3 regions of the Ewingella sp. C233 genome follow, and region 2 is predicted to be linked to each of the others. Evidence: predicted binding sites of a transcription regulator. Region 2 holds the regulator's gene; each other region holds the start of a gene.

Region 1 (4,298 bases), on a different contig from region 2:
ATGCCACACAGACTTCGGTGACAACGCCCGCGATCAGCAGCTGTTTCTTGCCGGTGGCCTTGATAGCCTTAACAAACTCCTCGTTGTCCCATGCGTTGATTTGCCCCGGACGCGCAATATAGGGCGCATCGGGAAATTGGGCCTTCAACTCCGGTACCAGCGGACCATTCGGACCCTCTTCAAAGCTGGTTGTCAGAATAGTAGGTAGATTGAAATAGCTGGCCAGGTCGGCCAGTGCCAATACGTTGTTTTTAAACTTATCCGGATCTATGTCGCGCACCAGCGAAAGCAGACCGGTCTGGTGATCGACCAACAGCACAGCCACGTCATCTTTGTTGAGGCGGGTATAAGGAACTGACATTAGGTAACTCCTTCGTTGTTGAAACGCCCTTCGGGCGGTAAGTGACCCTCCATCCGGCTCTGATAGTCAGGCGTTAGAGCCGAATAATCGGTCAGGAATGCATCTGACCAAACCGACCGCTGTTGAAATCGTCGATGGCTTGCTTGATTCCCTCTTGCGTGTTCATCACGAACGGCCCGTGGCCCACAATAGGCTCGTCGATAGGGTCACCACTGAGCAGCAGCAACGTACTATCCGTATTGGCTTCCAGCTCAATGGTGCTGCCGGTTGAGTCAAACTGCACCAGTTGCGCCTCGCGTACGACGTCATTACCGTTCACCAGCACGGTCCCGTGTAACACCACCATGGCCAGCGTTCTGCCTGCCGGTATGTCAAAGCGCGCATTGCCGTTCTGCGTCATGCGGACATCCCAAACATCGAGCGGAGTAAAGGTATGTGCTGGGCCCGTATGCCCGGAAAACTCACCGGCAATCACCCGGACAAGACCCGCACCATCCGGTAAGGCGACTGACGGAATGTGTTTATTCAATACGGTCTGGTAACCCGGAGCTGCCATTTTATCTTTTGCTGGCAGGTTGACCCATAGCTGTACCATTTCCAATGCCCCACCCTGACGGGAGAAGGTTTCAGAGTGTAATTCTTCGTGCAAAATACCTGCGCCAGCCGTCATCCACTGCACATCGCCAGGGCCGATAACGCCACCTGCACCTGTAGAGTCGCGGTGTTGAACTTCACCCTGATAGACGATGGTCACGGTTTCGAAACCTCGATGTGGATGCTGGCCAACGCCGCGAGGCTGACCATCGTTTGGCGTAAACTGCGCTGGCCCTGCATAGTCAAGCAGCAAGAAAGGGCTCAGATGTTTACCATGGCTGTCGTAGCTGAACATCGAACGTACCGGAAAGCCGTTACCAACCCAGTGCTGGCGGGGCGCGCTATAAATACCGAGGATCTTTTTCATGGTTATCTCCTGTCGAAAAAGCTGCCAGAGCCAATTTACCCTGACTGATTGATAGAGAGATAATATGGGTGCAACGATGTGGCCACTAGATGCTAAAATTCAGTTTCAGCGTTCTATATATAGGACAATAAGGAGAGCGTGATGCGCGATTTAAACGACCTCTATTACTTTGTTGAAGTCGTGAACCATCGGGGTTTTGCTCCGGCAGGACGGGCTCTGGGGATACCCAAGTCTAAACTCAGCCGCCGTATTGCTCTGCTGGAAGAACGTCTTGGAACTCGGCTAATTCAACGTTCAACCCGTCATTTCACTGTCACGATCATTGGCAATACGTATTACAACCATTGCCGTGCGATGTTGGTTGAAGCGGAAGCGGCTGATGAAGCGATTGCGATAACTAATGCGGAGCCGCGTGGCATAGTGCGAATGGCCTGCCCGGTGGCGCTGCTGGATACGCGAGTCAGCACCATGTTGACGAACTTTATGGTTCAAAACCCTTTAGTGGAGATCCATTTAGAGTCGACAAACCGGCAGGTTGACGTCATTGGGGAGGGAATTGATGTGGCGATCCGTGTTCGCCCGCCTCCTCTGGAAGACAGCGATCTTGTTATGCGGGTACTGTCCGATCGCGCACAATGCCTGGTTGCCAGCCCGACATTGATTGAAAAATTTGGCATGCCCGCAGCGCCGGCGGAACTCATTGGCATACCCAGTATGGATTTGAGTATGCCGCAAAACGAACATGTGTGGACTCTGAATGGTCCGGAGGGTCAACAGGCCGTCATACGTCATAAGCCGAGGCTGATAACGCGCAGCATGATGACATTACGGACCGCGGCGGTCGCAGGAATTGGGCTCGTACAGCTGCCGACGATGGTGGTAACGGGGGAGTTTACTCAGGGCAAGTTGTTACCTGTACTACAAGAATGGCGACCACGCAAAGAAATCATTCATGCGGTATTTGCTTCTCGGCGAGGTCTGTTACCTTCGGTTAGGGCACTGCTCGACTCACTGGCTGAACAATTTTCGGCATTATCAGAAGAGTAGAATATGAGGGTCTGACTTAATGATGTTCGCACGATAAAAAAGACGAGAGGGTGTATCTCGTCCGCATTACTGGCATACTGTGTTTAATTACAGTGTAAGGAGCAAGTCATGGCTGTTGTAACAAAATTTGTTGTGGTCAGAAAAGGTGAAGAGAAGATGACATTTGCCAACAAAAAAGATGCGGATGCTTACGACAAAATGCTCGATATGGCCGATGCGTTCAGCGAGTGGCTGCTTGCGAGCGGTCTTGAACTGGATGAAACACTGGCTGAAAATATTTCACTGCATCTTGCAGAACAAAGAGATACCGTTCAGCACATCCTGCGTACCAGCAAACTGCCAGAACCAGAAAATGTTGAACTGCCCGTTGCTGCTACCGAAGAAATAGAAGAACCGGCAGAGAGCGAAGAACTCACAAACAGCAAGAAAATGCGTTCGGCAAAAGCAGCCTGAGTGGCGGGCAAGGCGCGCTGAAATGCGCGCAAAGCCTCTCTACCTGGTTATGGTTAACGGAGTACGACATTTTAACTTTGCTAGAACACGACATTATCGCTTTGGAGTAACAATCTTGGTGCGTATAACATTGATTATGTTAAATCAGATAATTTAATACCAATACAAACGTGGCATCATCGTCCTCCGAACTACCCCATATAAAGGAGGATGGCGCAGGTTACAAACCCACGCCCTTTTAACGCTTGAACTGTCTATTTAGTCATTAGAAACTAAAACGGTAACCACCGTTAATCTGTCTCTGGTCGAACTTATTGCCGGTCGCGCTATCAACATCTACATACAGTGTGTGCTGCTTATTGATCTGAGCGCTAACGCCGATACCATTATTCCACCATCCACCTTTAAAAGTATGCTGTTCGTTAGAACCGTTCAGATGATAATCAGCATCACCATCAAACTCATGCACGTAACCGGTTTTGAAATACGCATTCACCACCGTAGTACCAGAGTTTAGTTCATAACCTACAATGGCGCTGGTACGGGCTAATTTAGAATCGTAACCGTCTAAATCGATATTCAGTCCATTATTCGAAGTCATACGGGCGCTGTTTTGATGACTATAGGAGAGTTGTGCCTGAGGCTCAATGTAGAAGCCATTACCCGGCTGATTCAGGTTAAACTTCCGCCCTACTTCTAATGAGAAGCTAACACCGTCAGAATTTCCACTGCCACGGACAGTATTATCCTGACTATCTAGCACGCTGAATTTATTATTTAGCCTGGAATACTTAGCTACCGCGTCCGTATAGAAACCACCCGGCGCCATATAGGTCGCATAAACGCCCATGTGGTTAGACTTCACGGAACCATCACCAGAGCTATAGTTTGGATTACCGCTCGCCATACCAACAAAGGCACCCAAAATTAGCGGAATCTCTTCAGAAATACGCTTATCAGCACCGAACTGTATGCCGTTATAGCTCATATCAAAGCCGCTCATTTTACCCGAAGAGAATGAATCAAACTTGCCGGAAAAAGCACGCAACCACATATCACCGTGCTCGTTATTTCGACGCAGGTCGCCCATGCGCTGTAACAGCGTTTGGGTTTCTGCATAGTTCATCAGGTAGCCAATATTGAGAAAATTCGCTCCGGCATCAGCTGCGGAAGTTATCGGACCACTGCCACCCTCTTCGTTCGGCTCCGGAGTACCAGGGGAGACGGGATCAACGGGCTCGGCTGGTATAATCGGCTCGGCTGGTATATTGGGCTCGACTGGATCAATGGGGTCTACCGGCGGTTCAGGCGGAGGGACAGCCCCGGATGAAGACAGCTCCCAGTTATTGCCATTTTTACGCACACCATATAAGTAACCACCTAATTCAACCTTCCGCACGCTGCTGTCCAAACCAAAATTTGCGTGCCCATCAGCGGTTTCTACGACAGTTAATATTTCATTCCCCGTGGTTGCTA
Region 2 (4,298 bases):
TCATTGGGAAAATCAGTGATACCTGACGAAGTAGCTCGGCACTGGTAACTGTACGGTGGTGCATGATGATGCTTGAAATCAGCGACGGCAGCACCAGAAGATGATGGATATTGTTGCGGTAATAGGTCATCAGGACTGCCTGCTCACGCGGCAGAATGATGATGTCACCAATATTGTCTTTCTCGACTTCGAACTTATTCATGTTCAGCGCGTGGTCGAGAAGCTGGCCAGCTGTCAGATTCGGCACGGTAGAATCTGCGGTATAAGGCACATTGCGCAGCAATTGCAGATAACAGTCGAGCTGTTCGGTCAACTGCTCGCGAGTCAGCGAACGCTGACGTGAAGCCAGAAGCGCGGTACAGCACAAGTTCATGGCGTTGGCTGCAGCAGAGTTATTGATGCGCACCATGATCTTATCCGCAATGTCCTGCACGGTCGGCGTCAGCCAGCTGGGACGGTGGGCTTCAATCGGGTCGATAGACTCGCGCCAGGTCGGCACATTTTGATTAAGATACGTCGTGAGAGGCAGAGGTTCGCCGAAGTTAACGTAGCCCTGACCAAGGTTACGCAGTTTGCGTAATCCGTTGATCATCTGCATAAAACTTTCTTTCTCTTTCGTCGCGCCGCGCAGCTCTTTGGCATAGGTGCCAACTTCCATCACATGCTCATAACCGATGTAAATCGGCACCAGCGTGATTGGGCGTGAACCCCCGCGCAGCATGGCCTGAATGGTCATGGACAATGTGCCTGTTTTCGGTTCGAGCAAGCGTCCGGTGCGCGAACGGCCACCTTCAACAAAGTACTCAACCGAGTAACCGCGGGTGAACAGTTCACCGAGATATTCACGGAATACCGTCGAATAAAGTTTATTGCCCTTAAAGGTGCGGCGGATAAAGAACGCACCCAATCGGCGGAAAATCGGGCCAGCTGGCCAGAAATTCAGATTGATACCGGCGGCGATGTGTGGCGGAACCAGACCCTGATGATAAAGCACGTAAGAGAGCAGTAAATAGTCCATATGGCTGCGGTGGCAGGGCACATACACGATCTCCTGACCATCCAGCGCCAACTGGCGCACACGTTCGGCATTATTGACGTTGATACCTTTATACAGGCGGTTCCACGTCCAGCTTAATACGCGATCTGACAGGCGCACGGCTTCATAGGAGAAATCAGCGGCGATCTCTTCCATCAGAGCAATTGCGTTCTGCTGGGCCTTTTCGTGGGAGATCTTTTTGCTGCGCGCTTCGTCTTCGACAGCCTTCTCAATCGCTTTGGACGCCAGCAGCTTATTGAATAGGTCCTGACGTACCGGCAGACGCGGGCCAACGGCCGCTAAACGCTGACGTGAGAAGTGCATACGCGCCACGCGGGCCAGTTTCTGTGCGATGGTTTTATCCGTACCGTGTTCGGTTGCCATATAGCGCAGCGATACGGTATTGGAGAAGCGCACGAAACTGTCACGACCCAGCCACAACACAGCAAAGAACTTCTGCACGCCGTTCAGCACACGCAGATGCGGCGTTTCTTGTCCTTCGCGACCCGGTGCACGCCCAAACATGACCGAGACCGGTAGCATTTGAATGTCTAATTGCGGGTTGTTGCGATGTAAATCCAGATAGTCGTGGAACAGTTTTATCGACTCAAGCTTCGGCGTGTAATAGGTGAATACACGCGGCCCTTCAGCGATAAAAACGTGACTCGGCAGCTGTACGCCGTCGATTTCCAATGGAATAAGGGGATCCGGCAGATTCTGCGCCAGGCACTGAGTGCGTAAGGTCAGTAAATCTGTCTTCGAATGATAAGGCAAAACGTACAGGATCGGGCGAGTCGGATCTAAACGCAACTCGGTAACCGGATCTGTCGGAATGACCTTGCTCTTTACCAGCAATTTTAGCGGTAAATTCAATAAGGTATAATAAAGTCTACGCCAACCTGACATAAAAACGTGAAGCCTCTTCGTTAGCAATTCGCCGCAAGGATACCAGAAACTGGATTCGTGGTCTGTGGTGATACTCTGTGTGTTTTCTGGGCCTATCTGGCTGCCGCTTTGCTTGCTGCAACCCGGGGGCTTTTAAGTATAAAATGCCGCACACTTTCCGATAAGACGAAAAACACATGAAAAATGAATCTACCGGACTTACCCGTATCGTTAAAGCCGCTGGTTTTTCCCTAAAAGGCCTGAGTGCGGCGTGGAAAAATGAGGCGGCTTTTCGTCAGGAAGTGATCGGCGTGTTGCCCTTCATCATTTTGTCTTTTTTCCTCGATGTGACCAGCATTGAGCGCATCTTGTTAGTGGGTGTTCTGGTGCTGGTGGTCATCGTCGAATTATTAAATAGCGCGGTTGAATGTGCTATTGACCGTATTGGGCCTGAATTCCACGTCCTGTCTGGCCGCGCAAAAGACATCGGGTCTGCGGCGGTTCTGCTGACAATTATACTGGCAGTTTTCACCTGGGTCAGTGTGTTTTGGTCGCATTGGTTCTAAAGCGGAATACAGATTCCATATTTTACTTTAGCATCTGTTTTTATTCACTCTTAGGTTTTCATTCAGGGGTTACCTGTATATACTCACAGCAATACTGTATAAACAATCAGGGGGCGGGATGAAAGCTTTAACAGTCAGACAACAAGAGGTCTACGACCTCATTCGCGATCACATCGCCACCACCGGTATGCCACCAACTCGTGCTGAGATTGCTACGCGCTTGGGTTTTCGCTCACCTAATGCGGCGGAAGAGCACCTTAAAGCACTGCAACGCAAAGGCGTCATCGAGATTGTTTCCGGTGCATCACGCGGTATTCGCCTGCTGATGGAAGAGGAAGAAGGTTTACCACTGATTGGCCGTGTGGCCGCCGGTGAGCCTCTGCTAGCTCAGCAACATATCGAAGGGCATTACCAAGTTGATCCCGCGATGTTCAAACCAAGTGCCGATTTCCTGCTGCGTGTCAGCGGTATGTCGATGCGTGATATCGGTATCCTCGACGGTGATTTACTGGCAGTGCATAAAACGCAGGATGTGCGTAATGGTCAGGTCGTCGTCGCTCGTATTGATGATGAAGTGACGGTTAAGCGTCTGAAAAAACAGGGTAGCGTAGTTCAGCTTCTGCCTGAGAACAGCGACTTCGAACCTATCGTCGTTGATCTGCGTGAACAGAGTTTCAGTATTGAAGGCCTTGCGGTTGGCGTTATCCGCAACGGTGACTGGATCTAAATTACCTGCGACGGTAAAACAAATTTTCTTTTCCGCCGCGGGTGAAATCTTTAGCGGTTATCGCTATTTACCACTCTGGAATAATCCTAATAGTGGCGATTATCGCTGTTATCTGAAGTAAAAACCAAATTCTCAACTACTCTTATTCATGTGGTAAGCACTTACCGTGTTGAAGAAAACACGACAACCTAACCCAAGGTAATAGGAGAATTTGTTATGAATAAGGACCAAACCGAAGGTAACTGGAAGCAGTTTAAAGGTAAAGTGAAAGAAAAATGGGGCAAGCTGACTGACGATGACCTGACTGTGGTGGAAGGGAAACGTGATCAGCTGGTAGGTAAAATCCAGGAGCGTTACGGCTACAAGAAAGAAGAAGCCGAGAAAGAACTCAAGTCCTGGGAAACGGATAACAAATATCATTGGTAAGTCGCAACTCCCCCTTGCGCATCAATGATGCATCCTGAGAAATACGCTGCTCCTACCCGGAAACGCTTTCAGGATGCAAGGTACAGGGACGTACCGACCTTGCTGCAACGCTGAGTAAAAGATTACCCTCCGCAATATTCTTCTTTCCCGCACTATCCCTGTACTACCTTACCAATCTATAACCAGAAACCCTGAATGCATTAACGCTTTTTAGTGACGATAGTATGATCGTGTTCGCAATGCTCATGGCTGTCGCACTGTTCAACCACCTTACACTCTCCGCACAATCCGTGAGCTTCGACAACGGAGTGGCGCAATTCAAATCCTGAATCTATTGCCAGTTTTGCCAGACGTTCTTCGATGCCGTCGGTGGTTTTCTCGGTTACCAGCCCGCAGCGGTCACAGATAAACAGGGCAGAAGTATGGCTTGGCTCTTCAAAGTGGTGGCACAGAACATAGCTGTTGGCTGATTCTACGCGATGAATAAAACCCTGTTCCAGCAAAAAATCCAGCGCCCGGTAAACCGTAGGGGGTTTAGCCTGAGGCTCGCTGACGCGCAGTAAATCCAGGAGGTCGTAAGCACTGATGGCACCGGGTTGTTGCGTCATAAGACGCAGCACTTCAAGACGCTGCGGTGTCAGGCGCACATTGCGCTGCT
Region 3 (4,298 bases), on a different contig from region 2:
CAGAAAGGAACGCGCAGAACGCTGCACTATTATTTCGTCGTACAGGATATTCACGAGCGGGCAAGCTCCGCTCATGTGCAATATAAAAAGCTGAGTGAACAGTTTCATCACAGTGACATTTTGTTCCGCTTTCAGCGCCTGATGAATATGCAGGCCCGCGCCTGTATGCAACTTTCGCAATCCATTCTTTACCGGCAAAAATATTCTCATAATACTCAGTTCGAACGGGCATTTTCCCGCCTTGACGAAGCCCTGCTGCGCCTTGATTCCCAAGCAAAACACAGGGGAATGCTCCAGGCACTGCGTCATTTACTGCGTAACTTACGCGCCATCGATGCTCAACTGGCCAGCATTGAATCCGAACAGACATTACCTGAGAACCAGGATGGAAAAAGTCCGTTTGCAGAAAACAAACTCACCGGCTTTGAGGATATCTGGTTACGCATATCCCGCCATCTGACCTCGAAATCAGCTCTGTTTCGCCACGCCATCCGCATGTCGATTGTGCTGGTCATTGGTTACGGATTTATTCAGATCAGCGGGCTGAGCCACGGCTACTGGATTTTGCTCACAAGCCTGTTTGTCTGCCAGCCAAACTACAACGCCACCCGCCGCCGTCTGGCGCTGAGGATCATTGGTACGTTGGCCGGGATTGCGCTGGGTATTCCCATTTTATATTTCGTCCCTTCGATCGAAGGACAGATGGTGCTGATCGTCATCAGCGGCGTACTGTTCTTTGCATTTCGTAATGTGCAGTACGCACATGCCACGATGTTTATCACTCTGCTGGTCCTGCTGTGCTTTAACCTGCTCGGCGAAGGATTCGAAATCGCCATTCCACGTATTATTGATACGCTTATCGGCTGTGGCATCGCGTGGGCAGCAGTGAGTTTTATCTGGCCGGACTGGAAGTTCAGGCAACTGCCTGCGGTGGTAGAAAGAACGTTCACTGCCAATTGCCGCTATCTTGATGCCATTTTGGTTCAATATCATCAGGGCAAAGACAACGGGCTGGATTACCGGCTGGCGAGGCGTGACGCACACAACTGCGATGCGGAACTGGCATCCGTTGTCTCGAATATGACCTCAGAAAAGAATAATGATCCGGAGACGCTTGAGGCGGCGTTCCGCCTGCTGTGCCTCAATCACACCATGTTGAGCTATATCTCCGCACTCGGCGCGCATCGTGAAAAACTACATGATGCAGAGACCCTGCGGCTGCTGGATGACGCAGCATGCTGTGTCGATGGTGCGCTACATCATGAACCTTCAGAATCCGGACGCATTCAGCAAGCGCTGGAACAGTTGATGGCGCGCATTCAACTGCGCACCACCGAGTCGGACAGTAAAGAGCAACTGGTCTTGCAGCAAATTGGCCTGCTTGTGGCTCATCTTCCTGAACTCACCGACCTTAACAGCAAAATTCTGCCGGTCACCGACGCGTAAATTTTTTGAACATCGCAAACAGGTCTCAATGCGCTGGCAATGACGTCAGCGCCTGATGCGATATAAACCATTGCGTTAGCAGAATACGGGCGTCATGAGGCAGTGCCGCTTCATGAAAGCCCAATATCGCCCCTTCTAGTGCCATCAATACATTTAATCCGACATTCTGCTTAACAGAACATAACTTTAAATAGGTGGTACACGCGCCCTGAGCCCTTAATTCCGAAGAGGTGGATATCCCCACCTGCCACAGTAAACGCTCAAGATTCAGACTGATATTCGGCAAGTCTTTGAGTCTCGCATTCCCATTTTTCTTCGTATTAATGTCGTTGAGCATCCCGTCCAGTGAACTTTTTGCCAACCCTAAGAGCCGCTCAGACTCATCCCAAAGGCTTTCGCTCACTTTGAAATAGCGTAATGAAATGGCAATCCCCCTTTTACGGTAAATCAGGGACTCCATGCCCATTAACCCGAAGATTTTTTCGTTCTCCTGGTTCGCCCGCAGATATAACTCACCTTCGGAGACGAGTGCAAACATGATGCCATTTGCAGAGAGACTGTAGCCACCGAACTGAGATCTTGAATGTATGTTTCCTAATGAAGCGAAACGTTGTTTAGATTCAGAAATCCTTTTTTTTGATTTATTAATCATTGCGATATCCTTTCTGTGAGTAGACTCGAATATACTTTTTATAGTTACGTGGGCAACTAAATGCAAAATACGCAAAGTCCCTCGGAGCACCAAACAGAAAATGCATTTACATGAGTTTGCCTTCAAAATATGCGAGATTTCTTGGAAAAATTTGGGTTGATCTTTGTCCAATCAACGAGTACTGTACATCCATACAGTAACTCACTGGCGGGGCATAACATGCGAACTCAATACCAGGAAATTCATCGTTTCAGTCATCAGGCGCTTTCTACAAATTCACCGAGCGCCACTCAACCGATATCGACAAATAATGGTCTGATCACTGAGTTCGTCTATAGCGAGAGCCAACCAGCCCTATCTCAGTTACTTCTACCTTTATTACAGCATCTCGGGATGCAGTCGCGCTGGCTGTTGTGGCTCACCCCACAACAAAAACTCAGCCGCCATTGGATCTCTCAATCAGGTCTCCCTTTAGGGAAAATTGTCCAGGTTAACCAAATTAATGCGATGTCGACTGTTGATGCGATGGAAAAAGCTTTGCTGACAGGAAACTACAGTGTAGTACTTGGATGGTTGCCAGATTTGACGAATGCAGAGCGTGAAAGATTGCGATTAGCGGCAGTTCAGGGAGGGGCTTATGGGTTCATCATGAGACCCACAAATGATGCAATCTCAGGTCATGGACAGCAACCAATCGCAAAAATTCAGTCCTCCGTGTACCATTAGTTCAAATTAGGAATGTTCTGATGAAAATAGAGGGTTTTTCAGTGAATTGTGCTAAAAAGTGCGTTTTTGTCGGTAAAAATGGGCTTAGAAGGTGCAAGTAACCCCATAGTTTCGTCAACAAATAGCCAAACATGTTAAGAAATGTGTACGTTTTAGCCTTTTTTTCCATGTTGTTGCCATATCAAGCTTGTAAGTTTCTCGCCACGTTGTAGACTTTACAACGCCAAGGTTGCTCTATAATGCCAACGTAAAGTGGCAAAGTTCTTAACGGAAGCAATAACTTTGGCTCAAGGATTTTAACCAAGGGCTTAAAATGCTTAAAGCTCAATTGGCCCATTTGGATGATAACGAGGCGCAAAAATGAAAAAGACAGCTATCGCATTAGCAGTGGCACTGGCAGGTTTCGCAACCGTAGCGCAAGCTGCCCCGAACGATAACACCTGGTACACCGGTGGTAAATTGGGCTGGTCCCAATACCATGACACTGGTTTCGCAAATGCTTACGAAGGTATCGGCAATGGCCCTACCCACGACAGCCAACTGGGTGCAGGTGCGTTTGTAGGTTACCAAGCCAACCAGTACCTGGGCTTTGAAATGGGATATGACTGGCTTGGCCGCATGCCTTACAAAGGCGACGTGAACAACGGTGCTTTCAAAGCGCAAGGCGTTCAACTGGCTGCTAAACTGAGCTACCCACTGACTGACGATCTGGACATCTACACTCGTCTGGGTGGTATGGTTTGGCGTGCAGACTCCAAAGGCAACTTTGGCGCAACTGGCGAACGCATTAGCGATCACGACACCGGTGTTTCTCCACTGGCAGCCGTTGGTTTCGAATATGCTGTAACCAAAAACTGGGCTACTCGTCTGGATTACCAGTGGGTTAACAACATCGGTGATGCTGCTACCGTTGGTGCACGTCCTGATAACGCAATGTTGTCTGTTGGTGTTTCTTACCGTTTCGGTCAAGACACTGCTGCAGCTCCAGTTGTGGCACCAGCTCCAGCTCCAGCTCCAGTTGTTGAAACCAAAAAGTTCACTCTGAAGTCTGACGTTCTGTTCACCTTCGGCAAATCTAGCCTGAAACCAGAAGGCCAACAGGCTCTGGATCAGCTGTACACCCAACTGAGCTCTATGGATCCTAAAGACGGTTCTGTTGTAGTTCTGGGTTACACCGATGCAGTCGGTTCTGAGCAGTCTAACCAGAAACTGTCTGAGCAACGCGCTCAAACTGTTGTTGATTACTTAGTTTCTAAAGGCATCCCGTCAGATAAAATCTCTGCACGTGGCATGGGCGAAACTAACTCAATCACTGGCAACACCTGTGGCTACAAATCTGGCCGTGCTACTAAGGCTCAGATCGCTTGCCTGGCACCAGATCGCCGCGTAGAAATCGAAGTTAAAGGTATCAAAGACGTTGTGACTCAGCCTCAGGCTTAAGTCATCCCGCTTTAATACTGTTTAACCACAGATA

Evidence for each region. Region 2 encodes LexA, which represses DNA repair genes until DNA is damaged. Its sites were predicted from a motif close to TNCTGTATGTACATACAGNA; they were not measured.
Region 1: the regulator LexA is predicted to act here: its motif matches at 2,445-2,464, upstream of ACZRKO_RS19590 (YebG family protein).
Region 3: the regulator LexA is predicted to act here: its motif matches at 2,278-2,297, upstream of sulA (SOS-induced cell division inhibitor SulA).

What each region holds. Positions count from the first base shown of each region.
Region 1 is NZ_JBUZRI010000005.1:70,082-74,379, forward strand. Features, by position in the region: gene ycaC (isochorismate family cysteine hydrolase YcaC) at 1-361, opposite strand, end outside; gene ACZRKO_RS19580 (pirin family protein) at 453-1,322, opposite strand; gene ACZRKO_RS19585 (LysR family transcriptional regulator) at 1,464-2,369, shown strand; gene ACZRKO_RS19590 (YebG family protein) at 2,478-2,822, shown strand; gene ACZRKO_RS19595 (autotransporter outer membrane beta-barrel domain-containing protein) at 3,088-4,298, opposite strand, start outside.
Region 2 is NZ_JBUZRI010000002.1:585,473-589,770, reverse strand. Features, by position in the region: gene plsB (glycerol-3-phosphate 1-O-acyltransferase PlsB) at 1-1,942, opposite strand, end outside; gene ACZRKO_RS15140 (diacylglycerol kinase) at 2,119-2,487, shown strand; gene lexA (transcriptional repressor LexA) at 2,606-3,214, shown strand; gene ACZRKO_RS15130 (CsbD family protein) at 3,431-3,640, shown strand; gene zur (zinc uptake transcriptional repressor Zur) at 3,841-4,298, opposite strand, start outside.
Region 3 is NZ_JBUZRI010000001.1:798,306-802,603, reverse strand. Features, by position in the region: gene yccS (YccS family putative transporter) at 1-1,446, shown strand, start outside; gene ACZRKO_RS03665 (TfoX/Sxy family DNA transformation protein) at 1,472-2,098, opposite strand; gene sulA (SOS-induced cell division inhibitor SulA) at 2,318-2,824, shown strand; gene ompA (porin OmpA) at 3,185-4,264, shown strand.